Regions from separate parts of the Thalassotalea piscium genome, predicted to be linked through region 3. Evidence: predicted binding sites of a transcription regulator. Region 3 holds the regulator's gene; each other region holds the start of a gene.
The links. Region 3 encodes LexA, which represses DNA repair genes until DNA is damaged. Its sites were predicted from a motif close to TACTGTATNNNNATACAGTA; they were not measured.

Region 1: QUD79_RS04100 (LexA family protein) is a predicted target of LexA. The motif match lies at 2,662-2,681, and genes of this name have one in related genera.
Region 2: QUD79_RS05340 (DNA recombination protein RmuC) is a predicted target of LexA. The motif match lies at 1,513-1,532, and genes of this name have one in related genera.
Region 4: recA (recombinase RecA) is a predicted target of LexA. The motif match lies at 1,539-1,558, and genes of this name have one in related genera.

Annotation. Positions count from the first base shown of each region.
Region 1 covers NZ_AP027362.1:972,093-976,316, forward strand. The annotation lists gene QUD79_RS04090 (SOS response-associated peptidase family protein) at 1-607, opposite strand, end outside; gene QUD79_RS04095 (Y-family DNA polymerase) at 991-2,247, opposite strand; gene QUD79_RS04100 (LexA family protein) at 2,235-2,648, opposite strand; gene QUD79_RS04105 (S46 family peptidase) at 3,145-4,224, opposite strand, start outside.
Region 2 covers NZ_AP027362.1:1,244,885-1,249,108, forward strand. The annotation lists gene QUD79_RS05335 (fumarate hydratase) at 1-1,423, shown strand, start outside; gene QUD79_RS05340 (DNA recombination protein RmuC) at 1,686-2,954, shown strand; gene QUD79_RS05345 (DUF1353 domain-containing protein) at 2,999-3,484, opposite strand; gene QUD79_RS05350 (magnesium transporter) at 3,721-4,224, shown strand, end outside.
Region 3 covers NZ_AP027362.1:3,671,997-3,676,220, forward strand. The annotation lists gene coxB (cytochrome c oxidase subunit II) at 1-1,078, opposite strand, end outside; gene lexA (transcriptional repressor LexA) at 1,636-2,259, opposite strand; gene QUD79_RS16395 (hypothetical protein) at 2,580-2,714, shown strand; gene QUD79_RS16400 (hypothetical protein) at 2,729-3,001, shown strand; gene QUD79_RS16405 (PEP-CTERM sorting domain-containing protein) at 3,229-3,786, shown strand.
Region 4 covers NZ_AP027362.1:2,626,610-2,630,833, forward strand. The annotation lists gene QUD79_RS11515 (RNA-binding S4 domain-containing protein) at 1-104, opposite strand, end outside; gene recA (recombinase RecA) at 462-1,490, opposite strand; gene mutS (DNA mismatch repair protein MutS) at 1,823-4,224, shown strand, end outside.

The sequences.
Region 1 (4,224 bases), 1.2 Mb from region 3:
GTTTATCTATTTGCTGGGCAATCAAATTTTGAGGAATATATGGTTGTAATAAAGGTGAAAATTGCTCGACACTGTTAACTGTAGTATCGAGCCAGTTATTAATGATACTTTCATTTTGTGGCAGTATTAGTGGCATAGATTTACTGTGAATATGCCCAAGCTTTTTATGTGGTGGCAAGGTGATAATTGAGCATGATGTTATTATTTCACCGGTTTGGTTATTTAGCCAACCTCTAGATAAACCACCAAGCAATAAACCACCATGCTCAGCTTGTATATCGAAATAATGCATGGGTTTTTTGTTGTTAAATTCAGTTTCACCAAATCCTTTTACTACAAAAACACAGCGTGAATGTCGGTAAGCTTGATAACCCGCACTTCTAGGCGTATTTAATTTATCGTATCGGGTATTAAATGACGTGTATTTTGACGGTTTAAAGCCCGCATCTGTTTGCTCAAGTAACAACCACCAAATAGCATTTTCTACAATACGGCTATTATTTTGTTCTCTAACAATAGAGACGGTATCAGCCGCTTTTACAAAGCGCTTATCAATGGGGTTATGTATAACTTTGTTAATATTTAAACTGGTATAAAGTTTTTTTATACTAGGGTCTGTTGATCTTTCATTTTAGCCTATGCTATAGACTATTTTTTAAGATAACAAGGCGAAAATGGTGCAATGTAGTCATTCTCGGCTTTGGCATCCTGCGTCGCTCTACCTTCTGCATCCGTGCAGTCGTACTTTAACCATTTTTAACGATGTTAGGTTGAAAAATAGTCATAGCCCTTTGGGTTGCCTTGAAAAAGCGTCACTCTTTGTTACTTAATGTGCATTTGGAACAACCAAACATTACATTAAGTGCCTCGACTGTCATCTTTTTCAAATGCAACAGAGCTATAAACTGAAAGATCAACAGACCCTAGTGTCGAAAGTAGCGTTAAACCTGCCACACATAATATTTCCTTTTATTGCTATTAACTCTGATTTTAGCAGGTGATTTTAGGAATATCGTACCAGTTAGTCGTATATTGAGGGCTAAGAAAGTGACGTTTCATGTTCCACTTTTCTGATTGCCCGGCACTAGCGACACTAATGCTACCTGCACCATATCGTTTATTAATATTGTCAAAGCATTTCATTAATTCGGGATTGGTATTATCTATATTAAATAAGTCACCTTGCACAAACTTATTACCTGCTAACTCAATAGCACCTACGCCACAACGATAGAAGTTAATACCAGATTGATATATTTGTGGTAAAACCAACGAAACGGCTTGTGCTAGTTGGCTAGTGTTATTAGTGGGAAGAGCGAACGGGTAGGCGATAGCTTGTTTATAATAATAGTCATCGTGCGGTGAGTTAGACGCAAATACCATGAGCTTTTTTACTTGTGATGACTGTTGGCGCAGTTTTTTAGCAACAATAGAGGCATGACTGGCTAATGCCGCATTAAGTACATTGTAATTAGTAATTCGTTGACCAAAACTACGGGTTGAAAATATCTCTTGTTTAGGCGCTTTTACTTCATCCCATGATAAACAACTAATACCGGTTAATTCATTCACGGTACGCTCAGTTACTACACTAAACTGTTGTCTAATATCTTTAGGGTTCTGTTTAGCTAATTCAAATGCAGTATGAATGTTTTGCTCAGCAAGTTTTTTCGTTATTCGCCTACCAATTCCCCATATATCTGACGTATTCATACGTTGCAAAATAGGTGAAGCGCTTTCTATTGTGTCAATAACGGCAACACCGTCGAATCCGTCTAGTTTTTTAGCTGCGTGATTGGCTACTTTAGCTAACGTTGCCGTGAGACCAAACCCCACACCAACAGGCAAACGAGTCTCTTTCCATATTGCTTTGCGTATTTGGTGACCGTATTCATGCCAATTACTAATAGCCTTGTTAAAGCGATCAAAGTGTAAAAAGGATTCATCAATCGAGTAAATGTGTTGATTATCACAATAGCGGCTGATCACTGTCATCATTCGCTCAGATAAATCAGCGTATAATTCATAGTTTGATGAACGAATAACAACACCATGTTTATGTAATAATTCTTTTATTTGAAAATAAGGGGTGAATTTAGGAATACCAAGGCGTTTTGCAATAGGGCAAGCCGCACAAATACAACCGTCGTTATTGGTTAAAACAACAACAGGTTTATTGCGAATGCTAGGGTCGAATACCTTTTCGGCCGAGGCATAGAAGGATGTAGCATCAACTAAACCATACATGCTTTTAATTCTGGGGCTTGGTGATGTAGCCTAATAGAGCGAGTAACTACACCTTCTAACTGAAAGTCATCATCAGGTGAAATTGTTATAGGCTGATGATGTTTAGATGCTGACAGTAATCGAGCTTGTTGTTTATCAATGATTTTACAAACGAAACAACCGTTATAATTAGCGACAATTACATCGCCGTTTCGTGCGGTAAGTGCTCGATCAACAATGAGTAAGTCACCATCAAATATTCCAACACCTTGCATTGAAACGCCTGAAGCTTGACCAATAAAGGTTGCGTTGGGATGGCGGATCAGTAGCTTATCTAAAGATAGCCCAAGCTCTTTGTACTCTGCTGCAGGTGACTCAAAGCCTGAAATGCCTGCTTCTATGTATATTGGAATAACTTTCATAATACTCAATTTTTACTGTTTATTTGTACAGTATAGTTGAACTGTTAAATTATGAAAGTAAAATTTAACGTTCATTGGCATTTGTTTGAATAATAAAAAAGCCTCAATATTGAAGTATTGAGGCTTTGTATATTTAGCTTGTAATCTAGGGCGTGTTGAACTTTTCTGTACATTTTTACAGCGATTTGTTTGGTGTTTATACAAAGCTGAGCTTATGTAATGGGGTTGATCCCCATAAATAAGTGAAAAAGCCGTAGAAAAACCAAAGAGGTGCTGTCCTACGGATACGTTTAAACATCGTTGCTTACACGGAAGTAGATACTTAGCGTGAGCAGGACGCGGAAGCTGTCTAGCTCATTTATGTAGAATACTACACTTTATTCGCTACGCCTCAATTAAATCATGTTTAATTCGTACAAAAATTGTACTCGAAAGATCAACACGCCCTAATATGGACTACAAGTGAATGTTTTTTTATGTTCATCTAATCATATAGTTACTTAACTATGGTCATTTCATCTACTATATTACCAGCACCATCGATATGCTCCATTGTCCAAAGCATAAAAGGTGCGCTAGTATGAATGGCTCGCTTAAATTTAGGATCGTAGTCCCAGTCGCCAATAATAGATTCGTATACACCGTCAAACACTAAGCCAACAAATTCTCCGTTACCATTAAGTGTTGGAGAACCAGAGTTACCGCCTGTGATGTCAAGAGTCGACAAATAGTTTACAGGCACAGAGCCTAAACTTTCACGTTTGAAAGTACCAAATTCTTTATTAGTAATTGCAGAGCGGATGTTTTCAAAAAGATCAAACTCGTGATCACCTGCTACATACTTAGCTAGCATGCCTTCGAGTGTTGTGAAAGGTGTGGCAGTTAAACCATCTTGTGGTGAATAGCCTTTTACATTACCGTAGGTAATACGCAAAGAGCTGTTTGCATCAGCGTAAACCGGCTCACCTTTACTTTTTTTGTAGGCAATCATCGCATTCATAAACTGTGGACGAATTTGTGCTAATTTACCCGCAAGCTCTTCTGCTTGTTGTTCAAGCTTTTGGTCGTTTTCAAACTGCGAAACTGCAAATTGAATGTATGGATCTTTGCTGCGTTTGAATTCGTCAACCGATTTATTCATCCATGCTAGGCGAACACTCTCTTCATCAAGCTGTGTTTCACTGTGCATTTTATCTAGTTTTTTAGCTAGCTTTTTAGCATCAAAGGCTTCATCTAAGCCAAAAAATTGATCAAAGGTTGTATTACGCTCAGATGCAGGAAAGTCGGCATATTGTGCCATAAAATGAAGTAATACTGCTTTGTCTACGTTGGCATCGTAACGACGATTAACACGCTCCATACTTTGTGTAAAACGGTTCATATCTCGTTCTTGATAACCTTGCTTACGTTCAGTACTTGGCTTGTTCTTTTCATTAGCTAAGCGATATAAACGCTTTGCAACACCCATTAAATTAGTACGGCCAATATAAGATAAAATCAGATCTCTTTCCTGATTTTTTTGACCTTCGGTAATTAAGGTGCTTAATTCGCTTAATGTTTTTCCATATTTCTGCTT
Region 2 (4,224 bases), 1.5 Mb from region 3:
ACTAGAAAAAGCTTACCACAAAGAGCAAAGTAAAGCGGCAAAAGATGCTATCGCACAAATATTGATTAACTCTCGTATGTCGGCACATGGTAAACGCCCTATTTGTCAAGATACGGGTATTGTAACTTGTTTTGTTAAAGTAGGTATGGCAGTACAGTGGGACAAAACTGATATGACTGTTCAGCAAATGGTTGATGAAGGTACACGCCGTGCTTACTTAAATCCTGATAATCCGTTGCGTGCGTCAATAGTTGCAGACCCTGCTGGTGCAAGAATTAACACTAAAGATAATACTCCTTCGGTTGTTCATATTGATATGGTAGAAGGTAATGAGATTGAAGTGATGATTGCGGCTAAAGGCGGCGGCAGTGAAAATAAAACTAAAATGGCAATGCTTAACCCGAGCGACTCGATTGCTGATTGGATTGTGAAAACCCTACCTACGATGGGTGCTGGTTGGTGTCCACCTGGCATGTTAGGAATAGGTGTTGGTGGAACGGCTGAAAAAGCAGCCGTTCTTGCTAAAGAAAGTTTGATGGACCCCGTTAATATTCAAGAGTTACTTGACCGAGGGCCTGAAAACGCAGAAGAAGAGTTACGTTTAGAAATATATGATCGTGTAAATAAGTTAGGCATTGGTGCTCAAGGTCTTGGTGGTTTAACAACGGTAGTTGATGTTAAAATAAACTCTGTGCCAACCCATGCGGCATCTAAACCCGTGGTGATGATCCCTAACTGTGCTGCAACACGTCATGTTCACTTTCACTTAGACGGTTCAGGGCCAGCAGACCTCACGCCTCCAAGATTGGAAGATTGGCCTGAAATTACCTGGGAAGTGGGTGAAGATGTTCGCCGTGTTAACGTTGATAATCTAACAAAAGCAGATATATCACAATGGAAAACAGGTGAAACGGTGCTATTAAGTGGCACTATATTAACAGGACGAGATGCGGCACATAAGCGTATTCAAGAAATGTTAGCGGCGGGTAAAGATTTACCTGTTGATTTTACAAATAAGTTTATTTATTACGTTGGCCCCGTAGATGCTATTGGTGATGAAGCAGTTGGACCTGCAGGTCCAACTACTGCAACACGCATGGATAAATTCAGTGAGATGATGCTATCTAAAACAGGTTTGTTAGGCTCTATAGGCAAGTCTGAACGTGGTGCGGCAACGTGCGAGAACATAAAAAAGCATCAGTCTGTTTATCTAATGGCAGTAGGTGGCGCGGCTTACTTAGTTTCTAAAGCCATTAAAAAAGCAAGAGTGGTTGCCTTTGAAGATTTAGGTATGGAAGCTATTTATGAGTTTGAAGTTGAAGATATGCCTGTAACGGTGGCGGTTGACGCTACTGGCGAGTCTGCCCATGTAACAGGCCCTCAAATATGGCAAAAAAATATTGAAGTAATCAATAACAAATAATTAAAGCGCTTAGATTAACTATCGATAAAGGTTATCAACGTATGTTGGTAACCTTTTTTATTGAGAGAATTAGTCACTTATGTTCTAATGACTGTTAATAATTACAGTGTTTTAGTGTGGCTTTATCATGATCGAATTTTCAACACTTCAGGCTTCCTCCTTTGAGTTAATTTTATTCGCATTAATTTTCATATCAGTACTATTACTATTTATGATGCTAAATTTGGTCAAAATGAAGCGCCAGTATAGTTCAGCCCTTGAAATGATTAAGTTGCAAGGAGAAAGTCACTTAAGAATTGGCGATGCCAACAAATATTTCTTCGAGCAAATTACGCAAAATCTTTCGAGTAATCATCAGCAATTATCACAACAACAATTTGAATTAAAAAGTGCTATTGAGCAGCAAATTTCAGATCTCAAAATTAAAACATTACGACAGCAAGCCGAGCAAGGTGAAAAGCAACTTTCAGTATTACATTTTCACCAAAATGAATTTACCCAAAATCAAAATAAAGCGCTCGAGCAATTAATGAAGCACTTAAATGAAAATAATAAAGTAAACAGGGAAGAGCAAAGTAAATCAATGCTTGCCTCTAGTGAGCAAATGGCTAAAAAAATTAATGAGTTAACGTTATCTACGGATAACCGATTAAAAGAAATTAGCGATCAAGTAGAAAAACGCTTAGCGGATGGCTTTGAAAAAACCACTAAAACCTTTAACGATATTGTTAAACGTTTAGCATTAATTGATGATGCTCAGAAGAAAATTACTGAGCTTTCAAGCAATGTTGTAAGCTTACAAGAAGTGTTGTCTGATAAGCGCTCACGAGGTGCATTTGGCGAAGTGCAACTGAATGCCTTGATCAGAAATGTATTGCCAGAGCAAAGCTTTGGCCTTCAGCATACGTTGTCTAATGGGAAGATCGCCGATTGTGCATTGTTTCTGCCTAAACCTACGGGAACGGTTATTATTGATTCTAAGTTCCCATTAGAAAGCTATCGAAAAATGACGAATGTTGAGATAGGTGATGCCGATAGAAAAGCAGCAGAGCGCCAATTTAAGGTAGATATTAAAAAGCACATTAAAGACATTGGTGACAGGTACATTATTGAAAATGAAACCTCTGACGGCGCAATTATGTTTATTCCTGCTGAAGCTATTTTTGCAGAAATTCACGGACATCATAGCGATCTTGTTGAAATAGCGAATAACCAGCGTATCTGGTTAACATCGCCAACCACATTAATGGCGATATTAACCACAGCTCGCTCAGTGCTAAAAGATGAAGCAACAAAAGAGCAAATCCATATTATTCAAGCTCACTTAGGTGAACTTGCCACTGATTTTAGTCGCTTTAGAAACCGTTTTGATAACTTAGCTAAACATATCGATCAAGCGGCAACAGATGTTAAACAAATTCATACATCAGCGAATAAAATATCGAATAGATTTAGTAAAATTGAACAAGTTGACTTGTCAACATCAGTAAAAACACAGCAAAAACAAAATCCAATGCTTCTCGATGACTAAGTTACTCAGCTAGATTAAAAGGATTTAACAGAAATAAATTCTGATCAGCTTTTTAATCTTGGCTTAAGATCTTTTGATAAATGTCGACGAAGCATTATCCACTTTGGCCAACCGAATATAATAGTGAGTAACCAAGTAAAGTAATCAATTACGTAGAGTTCATTGCGTTCTATACCAACTTTACGAATGAGTTTACACCAATTAAAAAAGCCAGCGTTTGGTTTGTATTTATATACTTTGTTGTCTTTAACGGCCCATAAGTAATTATATTGAAAGCAGAAGTCATGAATAATCACGGGGATTAGCAACAAGCCTGTTGGTGAAAAAAAAAGCCAAACAACTGCAGGGTAAGAGCTACCGTCAAATATAAAGCCTTTAGGAAATACTAATTCCCTATTATCGGGAAGTTGATAATGCCAGTTTTCAGTTAATTGCCATTGACGCTTTCTAAATAATAACAACCAAATTTTTGTAAATAGGTTAGTCTTTTGTGTTTTAATTGCAAAAGGCTGTAAAATTGGCATTTCCATGGTTTTATTCAAAATTTTAATGATGGGTAATGCTATTTTATCGTTACATGCCAACATTAATAAAACGCAAAATATTATTAAGTGTGATTGAAATATTTGATTAAAGCATACTAAGGTATGAGCTACACTGATAGTTAATTGACATACTCATACTTTAGCGCTCTCAGTAACTATTTTGCTAAACTCGTACCGTTAAATCAATGCGCTAAGTAAGTGCATCTCTTATAGGAAGACAAATGACGTTAGATATACTCTCGGATTACATTGAAAAACTAGATCAACACTTCGAAGATGAGTTGCCACTAGATTCGTTAATAGCCGAGTTAACTGAACGTCTCCAACCTGAACAATTAGCCATATTACTGGAAGCATTTCCAATTAAGTCCCGATTAATTATTTGGGAACAATTAAGTAGCGAATGTCAGAAAGATGTTTTTCTAGAAATGAAAAATGAATCTCGGCAAATGTTGCTTACTGTATTAAGCGACGAAGCTTGTTATTTATTATTTGATAAGCTTGACGCAAGTAGTTTACTTGATTTTACTGATGATTTAAGTGAACGTTTTGTTGAGTATGCTGTTGCACAAATGAGTGCAAAGCAGCGCCAACACTTTAAAACCGCGCAAGACTATAATGATGATGAGGTTGGACATTGGCAAACCTTTGATGAACAGAAAATACCTCAGCAATTAAAAATATCAGCAGCAAAAAAGTTATGTGCTAAATCTTTACCCATGTTA
Region 3 (4,224 bases):
ATGCCTTAACATCAGCCGCTTGTATTAAATCACCGGTATCATTACCCCAAGCATTACGCTCATAAGTAACCACTGCAGCAATTTCTTTCAAACTAAGTAACTTTCCATAACCTTGCATACCGGTACCTGAACGGCCATGAACAACAATATCTATATGATCTTCAATGCTACCCGATGTTGTAAATTCACTACCTTTAAGTGCAGGAAAAGCAGGAGGTAAACCCATACCTGTTGGTTGATGACAAGCAGCACAATGAGCAATATAGGTTTGCTCACCAATTTGCATTAATTCATCTTTACTCAATGACGCATTTAGTGAAGCTGCTTCAGCTGCTTTAGCATCAGCTTTCAACTGGTGTTGCTCTTCTAACCAAACAGCAAAGTCTTCTTCAGATTTTGCTTCAACCACTATGGGCATAAAACCATGATCTTTACCACAAAGCTCAGCACACTGGCCGCGATAAATACCGGGTTCATTTACTATTGCCCATGCTTCATTAATAAAGCCGGGGTTAGCATCTTGTTTAACCGCAAAGTCTGGCACCCACCACGCATGTATTACATCGTCTGACGTGACTAAGAAGCGCACTTTTTTATTGATAGGGATCACTAGATGTTTATCTACCTCAAGTAGATAATGCTCACCTTTAGCTTCAACTTCGCCGCTTTGGTTTTCGTATTGCGCTCTAGGTGTTGATAAAATGGAATAGAATTCAATGTCTTGGTCAAAATACTTATAATGCCATTTCCATTGAGAACCCGTTACCTGAATAGTGAGATCCGAGTCATCATTGTTTTCCATTGAAATAAGTGTTTTTGTTGCAGGAACTGCCATAGCAATAAGGATTATTATGGGAATAACGGTCCAAAGAACTTCGACCTTTGTGCTTTCATGGAACGTTGCTGGCTTAAAGCCTTTAGATTTACGGTGAAATATCATTGACCAAATCATCAGGCCGAAGACTATTACACCAATAACCGTACAAATATAAAGAGCAAGCATATGTAAGTCATAAACTTCTTTACTTATATCTGTAACACCCTCTGTTAGATTTAGTTTTTTTTCTGCCCAAGCCATACTAGGGGTTAACACGCCCAGTAACAGCCAACCTAGGTTACGTCTTTTCACTCGACATCTCCTCACCTCTCCAGGTTAAAAACCGTGCTACACAGTAATACTCAGATCTAATGCATTAGTTTCTATTATTTATTGTAGTTATTGTTTGACGAATTTTTAATCACCTTAAAATTCGCCTTATTATTATTTTTGGTTATTTTCTACTCTAGAATTACTTAAAAGTTGATCTACGTCAAATCAAAAATCTACAAAGATTTTATAAAAAGGTCTTTTACAACAATAGAGTACTAACTCTAAAACAACAAAACCCTTGTTATGCATGGCCTGCATTAATTGTTCGAGTTTTAAACAATCAAATAAAATTATTTTTTATAACAACAAAGTGACACTGTGTATATTTTGTACAAAAAACACTCTGGTTAATCAAATTTGTTTAATATAAAAGATAAAATGTAGATGTTTGGCTTTTTGGTGGGAATATCATATAAAAAGCAGGCTTTTATTAAGTTTAGTTATATAAAAGCCTGTTAAATCAGTAAGGTTTGTATGTTCTGATGTTACATCCAGTCGGCTGAGCGAATGACACCTACAGCAACACCTTCAACATTAAAGTGCTGCGTAGTTAAATCAACTTTAATTGGCGAAAAATCTGCATTTTCAGCATGTAAGTAAACAATATTACCTTCACGCTTAAAACGCTTAACCGTTACATCACTCTCAACTCGAGCAACAATTACTTGGCCATTATGTACATCTGTTGTTTGATGAACGGCAAGTAAGTCACCATCGAAAATGCCTATATCTTTCATACTCTCGCCGCTAACCCTTAATAAATAATCAGCACTAGGATGAAATAAATTACCATCTATTTTGTAGTGTTCTTCAACATGCTCTTGAGCAAGAATAGGCTCGCCTGCAGCTACTCGTCCAATTAATGGCAAACCAGCATCTTCATTAAACTCTTCGGCTAATCGAATACCACGAGACGTACCTGGTAACATCTCTATATAGCCTTTTTTAGCAAGCGCTTTTAAATGTTCTTCTGCTGCATTAGCTGATTTAAAACCAAAGAAATTAGCAATTTCAGCACGCGTTGGCGGCATACCAGTGTCTGATATTTTTTCTTTAATCAAGTCAAAAATCTGTTGTTGTCTTGATGTTAAAGGGCGTAGCTCGGTCATAACAGTTTCCTGTATTTCTGCACAGTAATACTGTTATTGTATACAGACTGTTAATAAACACAAGTGCTCTTTTAACACTCATTAAATTTGTCAGTATTCTTTACACTTATTATTTCTGCTTCTCAGTAGAATAAATAGGCTATTGAATGTATTGATGTTTACCTATTGGTATAGAAATAGCTTAGTAAGACGCTGTAACTTGCCCTCGTATTAGGTTGCCCATTATACCAATCTCACTAATTATATGATGATTTCTACTGGCTAAAACAGTCAACTACTGCGTTATTTATTTTATAATTATCGCTACATGGATGTAGCTTATGTGGACAATGCAGCAGCATTATTGTCCTGAACAACTAGTTATGAAAATAAAGGCCTTGTATTTGACTATTTTCACTGCGTATAAAATAGATCACTTAACTAATGAAACTGGTATTACACAGTTTAAAATATAACTTTGGAGCACAATATGATAATTGCAAAATTATTTAGACCACTTTTAACCCTTCTAGTCCTTAGCTTATCGCTTAGCGCTACAGCGACCATTATTGATTTTGAAACATTTAAAATTCGTAATGCAAATGGCACAATATCAGCCCCCTACGATAGTGATTTAATGATCACTGAAAATGCCGCTGGTGACGGCTTTCATGCCATAACTCCAAGGGGCGGACAAAAAGTAGGTTATGGAACAAATGCTTTTAACGGCTTTCAAATTAACTCTTTTACTAGGGCGTGTTGAACTTTCGAGTACAAATTTTGTACGAATTAAACATGATTTAATTGAGGCGTAGCAAATAAAGTGTAGTATTCTACATAAATGAGCTAGAACGAAAAGTAAATCATGTTTAAACGTATCCGTAGGACAGCGCCTCTTTGGTTTTTCTACGGCGTTTTCACTTATTTATGGGGAACAACCCCATTACATAAGTTCAGCCTTGTATAAACACCAAATACATCGCTGCAAAAATGTACAGCAAAGATCAACACCCTAGTACTAATTGGACAACTGATCCCAATGCTGTAGGTAATCATCCTTATTTAAATATGTGGGTTACAGATGGTTCAAACTATGCGGTAATTTCTTCAGAAAATGCGTATATGGGCACTAACTTTCAAACACGACTAGAATGGAAAATTTTTGAGTTTGGCCCAAGTAGTAATTTTGATTGGTTATTTGATTCTGGAACAGGCGGTAGAGTGAATCAATATCTCCAAAAAGATGGCGCAAATGTATCTCTTGCTGATTTTTCAAATAATATTACGCTATTTAATGGTCCAATCGGCCCTACGGCAGGTGTTGGCACAGGTGCACCACGTGGTAATTTTGGTTTTAATGTTATTTTTGGAGATACTGCCGCTAACTTTACAAACTCTGCAGGCTATTTTATTGAAAACCTTACTGTAACAGTCGGCCAAAGTACTTATGAAGCCGGTAATGTCTCTACCGTACCTGAACCTTCTACACTTGCTATTTTCGCTTTAGGTGTTCTAGGCTTAAGTTTACGACGTAAAATACAACCGTAATGCAATATTATAAAAGGGGTTACCTTTTAGGGATCCCTTTTAATTTCTTAATAAAGTAATTGCTTTGTCTTTACTTGTATTTGCCCTCTTTCTTCTGGCCATAAATTCAATCAGCAAAATAGTGAAACGGTAGTAATAAATTAACTTGAGTTCGGGATAATGAATGTGTGCAAAAAAAAGAAAAAGCAATGTTTTCAATGTATTAAATTATTTCTTCACAAGCTCTATATGCATTTTTACTACGAATGCTATAAGTTTTGTGCGAATCAAGGCTGATTTGTGTACCTAATAGCTGGCTATTAGTAGCAAATTAACGGTTTTTTAGTTCCAAACAAAAACCAAGGACCTACGCCCATGCAGGCAACGAAGATACGCGTAAAAATCGTAGCTTTGGTGAACTTAGCTTATCCCGAATTCAGGTTAAATTACTAATAGCTA
Region 4 (4,224 bases), 1.0 Mb from region 3:
ATGCTTTTAGCTTCGCCGCCACCGCCAACCATATTGGCTATTTTAAGTAATTTACAAAGTTCTATAGGTTCAACACAAATGTCGAAAATTGAGTGTTCAGACATGAAATACGCCTAATATGTTTAAATAATAATAGTGTTATATTCTAACATATATATGAATATTTTATAATGCAGCTCTTACAGAAGAAGCCTAATAATTCTGATTGCTACTTAACATAATATCACTTCGTATAAGAAAGTGATCTCTTAGCCAAAATTAAAGGTTTAGATGTAAGGCATTGACTGTAGCGAGGGGGTAATTGGTGTAACGGTTCTTGCTGCAGTAATTTATTATTTTAACCCGTAGAAATGCTCACATAGCTAGTGATATTAATGGTATAAATATTAAAATAAAAAAAGCCACCGATAACATCAGTGGCTTTATACATAGTTTAAATTACTGCACAGCGATAACCAGTATTATGACTCAGTGATAACTTCTTCTGCGACAGCTTCAGTCTTTTTAGATAAAAATAATTCTCTTAAACGTGTGTCTAGCTCTTTTGCAATAGCTGGATTTTCTTTAAGGTAGTTAGTTGAATTTGCTTTACCTTGGCCAATTTTGTCGCCTTTGTAGCTATACCAAGCACCGGCTTTTTCAACCATTTTATTCTGTACACCAAGGTCAATTAACTCACCTAAACTGTTAATTCCCTCACCGTAAAGTATTTGAAACTCAACTTGTTTAAAAGGAGGTGCAATTTTATTTTTAACTACTTTTACACGCGTCTCATTACCAATAATTTCATCACCCTGCTTTACAGCACCAATACGACGAATATCTAATCGAACTGAGGCGTAAAACTTAAGTGCGTTACCGCCTGTTGTAGTTTCTGGATTACCAAACATAACACCAATTTTCATACGAATTTGGTTAATGAAAATCATCATAGTGTTCGATTGCTTTAAATTACCGGTAAGCTTACGCATTGCTTGAGACAACATACGCGCTTGAAGCCCCATGTGCGAGTCGCCCATATCACCTTCAATTTCAGCTTTTGGTGTTAGAGCAGCGACAGAGTCGACAACAATTACATCAACAGCACCTGAGCGAGTTAACATGTCACAAATTTCTAATGCTTGTTCACCTGTATCGGGTTGTGAAACAAGTAACTCATTAATATTTACACCAAGTTTTTCAGCATAAATAGGGTCTAACGCATGCTCAGCGTCAACAAAGGCACATACTTTACCGTTGCGTTGTGCTTCTGCGATTACCTCTAATGTTAAGGTGGTTTTACCACTTGATTCTGGTCCATATATCTCTACAATACGACCCATTGGTAATCCGCCTGCGCCTAGTGCAATATCAAGTCCTAGTGAGCCTGTAGAAATGGTCTCGATATCCATGCTACGGTTTTCACCTAGCTTCATAATTGAACCTTTACCAAATTGGCGTTCAATTTGGCTTAACGCAGCAGAGAGTGCCTTTTCTTTATTCTCGTCCATTTCTTGCTCCACATGTAAATACATAAATAAGTCTGATGCAGCAAAGTATACTGTATAGTCGTACAGTATCAAGTTTTTTTATAATTATTTTTCAAACTCTATAACTTTTAATTTTTTTGTAATTTTAACTATATGTAATTTAAGAATTAATTAACAATTAGTAACTTTTAAATATTTTAAGCTAAAAAGTTACTACTGCCAATTTATCACTGTTTTTTTTAATTATATCAGTTGTATTTACGCTTTAACGAAAACTTGTGGGTCTATTACTTATGCTTATGGCATAATTGAGTAATACACTCTTAAATTATCACAAGACAAAATAAGAATTAATGACTACTGCGACCCCAGACTTATCTTCTCATACCCCTATGATGCGCCAATATTTAACGATTAAGGCCGAATTCCCTAACATTCTTGTTTTTTATCGCATGGGCGATTTTTATGAATTGTTTTTTGATGATGCCAAGAAGGCTTCAGACTTATTGGATATATCGCTCACGGCAAGAGGGAAAACAGGCGGTAATGCCATACCAATGGCAGGTGTGCCCTATCACGCTGTTGAAAACTACTTAGCCCGCCTTATTCAACTTGGTGAGTCTGTTGCAATTTGCGAACAAATTGGTGATCCAGCAACAAGTAAAGGCCCAGTTGAGCGTAAGGTGGTTAGAATATTAACCCCTGGCACAGTAAGTGATGAAGCCTTACTCGCCGACCGACAAGATAATTTAATTGTAGCGATTACCCATACTCAGCAAGGGTTCGGTTTAGCATATTTAGATATGACTAGCGGAAGATTTGTCTTAACAGAGCCTGCAACCAAAGAGCAGCTGCAAGCTGAATTACAACGCCTCTCACCTGCTGAGCTTTTGTATCCAGAAACATTCCAAGACACAGCATTAATTAGCCAACATAAAGGATTAAGACGTCGTTCAGAATGGGAGTTTGATTTAGACACCGCTCATAAATTATTAAATGAACAGTTTGGCACTAAAGAGCTTACAGGCTTCGGTGTTGCAGACCAATCAATTGGTTTAATGGCAGCAGGTTGTTTATTGCAATATGTTAAAGATAGTCAACGCTCAGCTTTACCACATATCCGCTCAATTATTGCAGAAACAGCTGCCAAAGGTGTAATTTTAGATGCGGCGACAAGGCGTAATTTAGAACTTACGCAGAACTTGCAAGGTGGTATAGAAAACACCCTAGCATCAATATTGGATACTTCAGCGACTCCAATGGGCTCTAGGTTACTTAAACGTTGGTTACACTTTCCACTTAGAGATATAGAAACGTTAACAACTAGACAACAGTCTATTTCTGCATTAATTTCAACTGACACATATTCACCGTTACATGATTTGTTGAAGCACATTGGTGATATAGAACGAATAGTGTCACGAGTAGCGCTTCGATCTGCTCGACCGCGTGACTTTGCTCGATTACGTAACGCACTGTTACTTTTACCTGAACTTCAGCAATTGCTCACTACTGAGGGGTTATCCGCGTTAACTAAACTTACCTCAGATACTTCGCCATTAACCGATATAGCGCACTTATTAGAGCGGGCCATTGTTAATAACCCGCCTGTGCTAATACGAGATGGCGGCGTAATTGCACCACACTATCATGAAGAGTTAGATGAACTACGTGATTTAAGTGACGGAGCAACTGAGTTTTTAGCGCAATTGGAAGCTCGTGAGAAAGAAAGAACAGGCATTCAAACGCTTAAAGTTGGCTATAACAAGGTACATGGCTTTTATATTGAGATCAGTCGTAATGCGGCACAAGATGTACCTGATGACTATATCAGACGTCAAACTCTTAAAAACAATGAACGTTTTATCACCAATGAATTAAAGCAACATGAAGAAAAGGTACTCAGTGCACAAAGTAAGTTTTTAGCTTTAGAAAAACGTTTATATGATCAGTTATTTGACTTGATCTTGCCTGAATTAGATAAACTACAAACACTAGCACAAGCAATTGCTGAAATAGACGTATTAACCACTTTTGCAGAAAGAGCCGAAACATTAAATTATGTAAAGCCTAAGTTATCACAAACACCAGGTATTAATATTGAAGCTGGCCGCCATGCGGTAGTTGAACAGATGACCGAAGCCCCATTTATTGCCAACCCTGTAGTACTTACTGAAGCTCGTAAAATGTTAATAATTACGGGCCCCAATATGGGCGGAAAGTCTACTTATATGAGACAAACAGCCTTAATTGTATTACTTGCTCATATTGGTGCTTTTGTGCCAGCAAGCGCAGCAAATATTGGTATGGTTGACCGAATATTCACCCGAATTGGAGCTTCGGACGATCTTGCTAGTGGCCGCTCAACCTTTATGGTTGAGATGACAGAAACAGCGAATATTTTGCATAATGCAACAGCTAAAAGCTTAGTATTGTTAGATGAAATAGGACGAGGTACAAGTACTTTTGATGGTTTATCTTTAGCATGGGCCTGTGCTGAAATGTTGGCGCTTAAAACTAAAGCCTTTACGCTATTTGCCAGCCATTATTTTGAATTAACTTTGCTTGCCGAGCAAATTTCAACGCTAGCAAATGTTCATTTAGACGCTGTTGAGCATGATGAAAAAATAATTTTCATGCATGCTGTACAAGAAGGTGCAGCTAGCAAAAGCTTCGGTTTACAAGTAGCGCAGCTTGCTGGGGTACCTAAAACGGTTATTCAACGAGCAAAACAGCGGTTGAAAGAGTTAGAAAA